DNA from 2 places in the Ligilactobacillus sp. Marseille-Q7487 genome. Region 2 is predicted to be linked to the other one. Evidence: predicted binding sites of a transcription regulator. Region 2 holds the regulator's gene; the other holds the start of a gene.
The links. The regulator NrdR, encoded in region 2, represses ribonucleotide reductase genes. The targets are predictions, from matches to a motif close to ACACNATATATNGTGT.
Positions count from the first base shown of each region.

Region 1 (3,436 bases), 690 kb from region 2:
CAAAAGCGCCAAATTGATACAAAATAGGAGCATTTTCAGGAATAGCCTCCAATACACGTTTCACCTTAAAATCAAGTGCTGTTTTAGCGATTTGCATCTTCTCTGCAAAAATTTCCCAAAATAAAGCAATATCACCTTTAGATTCAAGTGCTATTCGTGGAAGATTAATTGTTACTACTCCAAGATTCATTCGCCCGGAATTAACTTCTTGGCCATCTTTATCACGCCATCCTTGTAAAAACGAGCGACATCCCATCGGCGCTTTGAAACTCCCTGTTAGTTCGATAATCTTATCGTACATCAACACATCCGGATACATCCGTTTGGTTGCACATTCCACTGCTAATTGCTTAATGTCATAATTAGGATCACCTGGCTTGAGATTTAAATCTTTTTTCAATGTAAAAACTAGCTTAGGAAAGATTGCCGTACGTTTTTCTTTCCCCAGTCCCTTGATTCGAATTTTTAAAATTGATTTTTGAATCTCACGCGAAACCCAAGATGTACCTAAACCAAAGCCCAGTGTAGTAAAAGGCGTTTGTCCTTGCGAAGAAAACAACGTATTAATTTCATACTCTAATCCTTGCATCGCATCATAGATATCTTTTTTAGTTCTTTTTCTAGCAAACTCTTTTTGGCGGACTGGATCATCAATATAATCTTTTGACTCTGCTAAGTGCTTTTCGTAATTACGCAAGGCAAATGGCTCTAATACCTCATCGATACGATCAGCTGAACAGCCACCGTATTGACTTGAAGCAACATTAGCAATGATTTGTGCCATCTGCGCAGTTGCTGTTTGAATTGACCGTGGGCTTTCAACTTCGGCATTGCCAATCTTAAATCCTTTAGTCAACATTTCTTTAAAATCAATTAAGCAACAATTTGTCATCGGACTCCAAGGGGTATAATCTAAATCATGATAATGAATATCACCACGTAAATGGGCTTTAGCCACATGTTCAGGCATCATCTTTAAGCCTAATGTCTTTCCCACTGTTCCGGCCGTCAAATCACGTTGCGTATTAAAAACGTTACTATCTTTATTGGCATTTTCATGAACTAAAGCTGGATCTTTAGACTGTAGACGACTCAATCTTTTTTCTGGATTAGTTTGCTCTAGCCATTGTTTTTCTTGTTGTTCATGTTTTTGTTGAATCTGTTGTGCTTGCTTTTCGTATCCTTCTTGGATTAACACATTTAATAGTTCTTGATAAATAGCAGCTGTCGTTACTGGATGCACTAAGGCCAAGTGACTAATAAGTAAAGTTATTAAGGCTGAACTTTGTGCTTGTAAATCTACTTGCTCTAATATGTATCGTAACTTATATTCTGCAAAAGGCATCTGATATCCATCTTTTTTTATCACAAAACCAATTTTCTTTGCCTCTGGCTTTGTTTTTAACTCCATCATAGCATCCATTTCCTCTCCATATTAAGACTTTAAATTAAGCTCTCTTTATATTTACTAGATTACATTTTATACTTTATCTTGTGTTCTTGTCAATTTTAAACACAAGATATAGAATGTTGTTAAATCAACGAATACAATATATTGTGTCATATGAAAGAACAGTGAAAGCTTATCAAACTAAGCTTAAAATAAAATTTGCTAAATTTATCCACAAAAAGAGATTTTTTGCGTTATAATACTATAAATAATATGTTGCTCGTTTACTTACCAAGGAGGGCCTTATGGAGAACAATCACTTAACCAAAATTGCTACACAAGTTACACAAGCAGTCCTTGAATTACTTGATCAAACTTCACTTAAAGTTGGAGATATCGTTGTTTTAGGATGTAGTAGCAGTGAAGTTTTAGGTCAACACATCGGAAAACACTCTAGTCTTGAAATCGGTCAAACAATCATCCGTTCCTTACTAGATGTCCTTCAACCTAAAGGAATTTTTTTAGCAGTTCAAGGCTGCGAACATCTCAATCGTGCTTTAGTTGTAGAAAGAAGTTGTGCTTGTAAGTATAATTTAGAAATCGTCAGCGTCTATCCTAGTTTGCATGCTGGTGGTGCTGCTCAAGTAGCAGCTTTTGAACAATTTAAAGATCCCGTTGAAGTTGAACATATTGTAGCTCATGCCGGGATGGATATTGGTGATACTGCGATTGGCATGCATGTCAAATTCGTTCAAATTCCGATTCGTACTAGCATCAAAGAAATTGGGCAAGCTCATGTTACTTTTTTAGGTTCACGACCTAAGTTAATTGGTGGACCGCGTGCCAAATATAGCTGGAATCCTTATCAATAAACAAAAAGCCAACGCTACTGAAATTATTTTTCAGCAACGTCGGCTTTTTTAGTTACTGTAAAGCTTCTAACAATAAAGCTAATTTAGCCGTGATCTCATTTGGCAAAGGATTATTAAGGTGTTGTTGATTATATTGTTGAACCCAATCAAAACGTGTTTGCAGACGTTTAAATAATTTTTTTCGATATACTTTAGACTCCCAATCAACTTGATAATCATCCGTCTTTAAATACTGCATTTGCGGTAATGCCCCAAAATCTTGCCATTGTGCTTGTTTAGTGACAATTTGTTCAAGTAAAGCTAGAGTTTTTTCTTTAGGAATTTTTAAACCATTAAAGCTATCCGTATTAACGATATAACATTGGACCTGATTTTTAGCGAATAATTCCTTAAAATCTAGATAATCTTCTACCAATGGATAGGCTCGAAACGGATTAGCAAAAGGTTCAATTACTAGATTATCCTTGTTTTTTAAAGAAATATTTTCAGCATTTGAGCGTTTAGTAGCCAGCGTCACACCAAAAGTCGCAGCCAAGATCGGATCGCGCAAAGCAACGACTGGTGGTAAGCTATCGTCTTTCATGATCCAACAAACCGCCGTCAACGGTGCGGCTTCTTTGTCGATTCGATTAGACGAACTGTAGCGTGATTTGATGGTTCGTCCATTACCATTGCGTAAATCTTCGGTCACCAAAACCTTGTTGCCAGCTTGATCTAGCGTCACACCAACATTCATCAAAGTTGTAAAATATTTAATTTCTGGGCTATTGGGTAAATAATCACTGGTTTTATCAAAATACGCCGGTTCAAGTGCCACACTAGATCCATCAGCTTTTTTGATAACAAATGCATCATCATGTAAGATTGTAATCGCAAATTTATCGGAATGTTTAGCATGCGTAAGCGTTGATTTACCAGAACCAGACAATCCATAAAAAGCCAAAACTTGCTCGTCTTGATTTTCAAAATGAAAAGTCTTAGCACCTCCATGACAGGCGATATAGCCGTGTCGATGCGCCAAAGCCCACGTCAAAGTCAACGTTGCCTTCTTAAATTCACCAAAATAACGCAAGCCCAAAATAGCTGCTACATTATGTTTTACATCAAATAATGCCAGGCCTTCTGGATAATCAGGATGACTCCAATCCGGGTTAGCATATATATAAAGATCACT
Region 1 covers NZ_CASCJC010000001.1:440,112-443,547, reverse strand. The annotation lists gene nrdD (anaerobic ribonucleoside-triphosphate reductase) at 1-1,414, opposite strand, end outside; gene QM017_RS02135 (TIGR01440 family protein) at 1,696-2,262, shown strand; gene QM017_RS02130 (phosphoenolpyruvate carboxykinase (ATP)) at 2,315-3,436, opposite strand, start outside.
Region 1: nrdD (anaerobic ribonucleoside-triphosphate reductase) is a predicted target of NrdR. The motif match lies at 1,546-1,561, and genes of this name have one in related genera.

Region 2 (3,436 bases):
TTTTGAAGCGCCTAAAGAAGAAATTGCAATTTTAGAACAACTTGTACCTAAGATTATGGATTCTGCAGTTGAATTAGCAGTTCCATTAAAGGTTGAAAGTGCCCATGGATTAACGTGGTTTGATACTAAATAGATTTGATGAAAGGAAAAGCTATATTTTTATAGTAGATTGAATTATGCCAGAATTACCAGAGGTTCAAACGGTCCGTGCAGGTTTAGAAAAATTGGTCCTAGGAACTAAAATTACTAAAGTTGAAATCTTTTATCCTAAGATCATTATTGGAGATACTACTGAATTTTGCGAAAAATTAGTCGGACAAGTGATTGAAAAGATTGATCGAAGAGGAAAATATTTACTTTTTAGATTTTCGAATAACCTAACGATGATTTCACATTTGCGTATGGAAGGTAAGTATTTTGTTTTGCCAAGTAAACAAGAGCCAAAAAAACATACGCATGTTGTTTTTGAGCTAGATAATGGTCAAAAACTTTGCTACAACGATGTTCGCAAATTTGGTAGAATGCAGCTAGTTATAACTGGTCAAGAGGAATCCACGACAAGTTTATGTAAATTAGGACCTGAACCGGTTTTACCTGATTTTAAGGTTAAAGATTTTTATCAAGCGTTACAAGGGAAAAAGAAAGTCATTAAGACTGCTTTACTTGATCAAAGTTTAGTTGCGGGTCTGGGAAATATTTATGTTGATGAAGTTTTATGGATGAGTAAGATTCATCCGCAAACTTTATGTAATAAGATTACTTTTGCGCAGGCTAAAGTTTTACATGCTAATATCATTGAAGAATTAGCTTTAGCTGTTCAAGCCGGTGGGACAACAATTCGCTCGTATACTGATGCATTTGAGCACAGTGGAATGTTTCAATTTAATTTACATGTTTATGGTAAAAAAGGACAACCATGTGAACGTTGTCAAACAAAGATTGAAAAAATCGTTGTTGGTCAACGTGGAACACATTTTTGTCCAAAATGTCAGAAGGTGAGTCGATGACTTATATTTTAGGATTGACTGGTGGTATAGCCACGGGTAAATCAACTGTTAGTGCATATTTAAAAACTAAAGGAGCTCAAATTATTGATGCTGACTTACTTGCTAGAGAAGTTGTTAAGCCCAAAACAAAAGGTTGGCAAGAAATCATAGCAGTGTTTGGAAATGAAGTGTTATCTGCGGATTTAACACTAAATCGACAAAAATTAGGCCAACTAGTTTTTGCCGATGCAGCCAAATTAAAACAGTTAAATCAGATAACGGGTCCTTTGATACATGCATTATTTTTGCAAGAAATTGCAGAAGCTAAAAAAAGAGATGTTAGATTGCTTGTCTTAGATATACCTTTATTGTTTGAAAATAACTATCAACAACTTTGTGATTCAGTGATGGTACTAACAATTCCTGAAAAGTTACAGATTCAAAGAGTAATGAAACGAGATAATTTGACGATGCAACAAGCTAGACAACGCATAGCAAGTCAAATGCCAGATGAACAAAAGAGAAAATTAGCAGATGTTGTCATCGACAGTAGTCAACAACCGTCAAAGACTTGTTTGGCGGTTCAAAAATGGCTAGACTTAAAGAATTTGATAAAATAGGTTATAATAAATATTATAGGTAAGTTTTAAATAACCGAGGTGAAAAAAATGAAATGTCCTCAATGTCAGTGCGGTAGTTCACGAGTAATTGATAGTCGCTCGGCGGATAATGGTCAAGTTATTAGAAGACGGCGTGAATGTGAAAACTGTGGTCATAGATTTACAACTTTTGAACGCATTGAAGTAACCCCACTATTAGTAATCAAAAAAGATGGTACACGTGAAGAATTTGACAGAGAAAAGATTCGTAAAGGGATTGTTCGCGCATCTCAAAAACGTCAAATCGGAATGGATAAAATAAATGAAGTTGTAGAGCTTGTGGAAAAGAAAATTCGTAATTTAGGTGGCAACGAGATAGCCAGTCAATTGATTGGTAAGTATGTTATGGATGAATTAGCCCAGATTGATGATATTGCTTATATTCGTTTTGCTAGTGTTTACCGCGAGTTTAAAGATATGAAAGCATTTGCGACTGAATTAAATGAATTATTAAAAGATGGTAAAAAATAGCTAAGTAGGAGTAATCAAAATGAAAATTTCACCTAAAGATACAGTGATGTTGCAAAGCGTTGCCCCGATAACGTATCAAGATTTGCAGTTCGTTTTGCGTTTATATCAACCGTTAATGGAACCGGTGGGATTTAGTTTATATGCTTTAATCGGGGATTTAGCACAAGAAAAAGAACAACCAATTATGAAAGTATCTGACTTAGAAATGCTTTTAGGATGTGGATTGCAAGCTTTTTATGATGCTAAAAGAAAATTAGAAGCTTTAGGATTATTACGTACATTTTATGCTAAGCAAGGAACTAATTATTATGTTTATGAACTTCAAAAGCCATTGACCCCGACTCAATTTTTTAAAGAGGATATGTTACGTTTATTATTACTACAATTTGTAGGAGAACAGCAGTATCAGTGTTTGGTAGATAAGTTTGTTACTGTTAAGTCGGTTGAAAAAGGTTTGACAGAAGTCAGTTGTAATTTGCTTGATGTCTTTTCGTTGGCTCCACAACAACTTCAACAAAATCTAAAAGCGCCACAGACCGAAGAAACAGCGCAAGTTGAGTTTCCCAAAATAGTTGGAGATTTTGATAAAGAATTTTTTTATGATTTGGTGAAGAATTCTTTTGTTTTAGATGAAGTCGTTTTAGCGAAAATTGAACGTTTATCTTTATTAAAGGCTTTATATGGTCTGACAGAGCAGCAGCTTGTTTCGTTACTAGAAGCTTCATGGTCGATTCAAGATAACGACATTGATTGGGCTGGCTTTGAAAAAAGAATTCAAGAGCAATATGATTGGCAATTAAAAGTTACCGATGAAACGGTAATGAATGCTGAAGTCAAACAGAGTCAAAATATATCAAATAATGAAAATCAAGAATTGCTTAAAGCATGTAGGTATTATCGACCAGTAATGTTTTTACAAATTATTAGAAATAAGAGTGCTAGCTCTCAAGAGGTTAAGTTACTTGAAAATGCCTTGAAAATGGTTCCTGCTGAAGTTGTTAATATTGTTATTCATTATGCAATTATTAACCAAGAATATAGTGTTCTCAATGAAAAATATTTCACTAAGATTATTGCGGATATGAAGGCTAATAACATTATGACAGCCCAACAAGCAATGAACAAGGTACAAGATTTTTATGCAAAGATCGCACAAACTAAGACGCCGGTGTCGTTTAAAAAGACTGTTCGTCAAAAAGGAAAATTACCAAAGTGGGCTACAAATCCAGAATCTATTAAAATTGAACAAGAAAATGTGCCTAGCAGTGCTGAACTAGCTGAAAAACTAAGACGTTTAGATGAATAAGAAAAGAGGTGTTG
Region 2 covers NZ_CASCJC010000001.1:1,127,154-1,130,589, reverse strand. The annotation lists gene polA (DNA polymerase I) at 1-133, shown strand, start outside; gene mutM (DNA-formamidopyrimidine glycosylase) at 177-1,007, shown strand; gene coaE (dephospho-CoA kinase) at 1,004-1,606, shown strand; gene nrdR (transcriptional regulator NrdR) at 1,655-2,116, shown strand; gene QM017_RS05565 (DnaD domain protein) at 2,136-3,422, shown strand.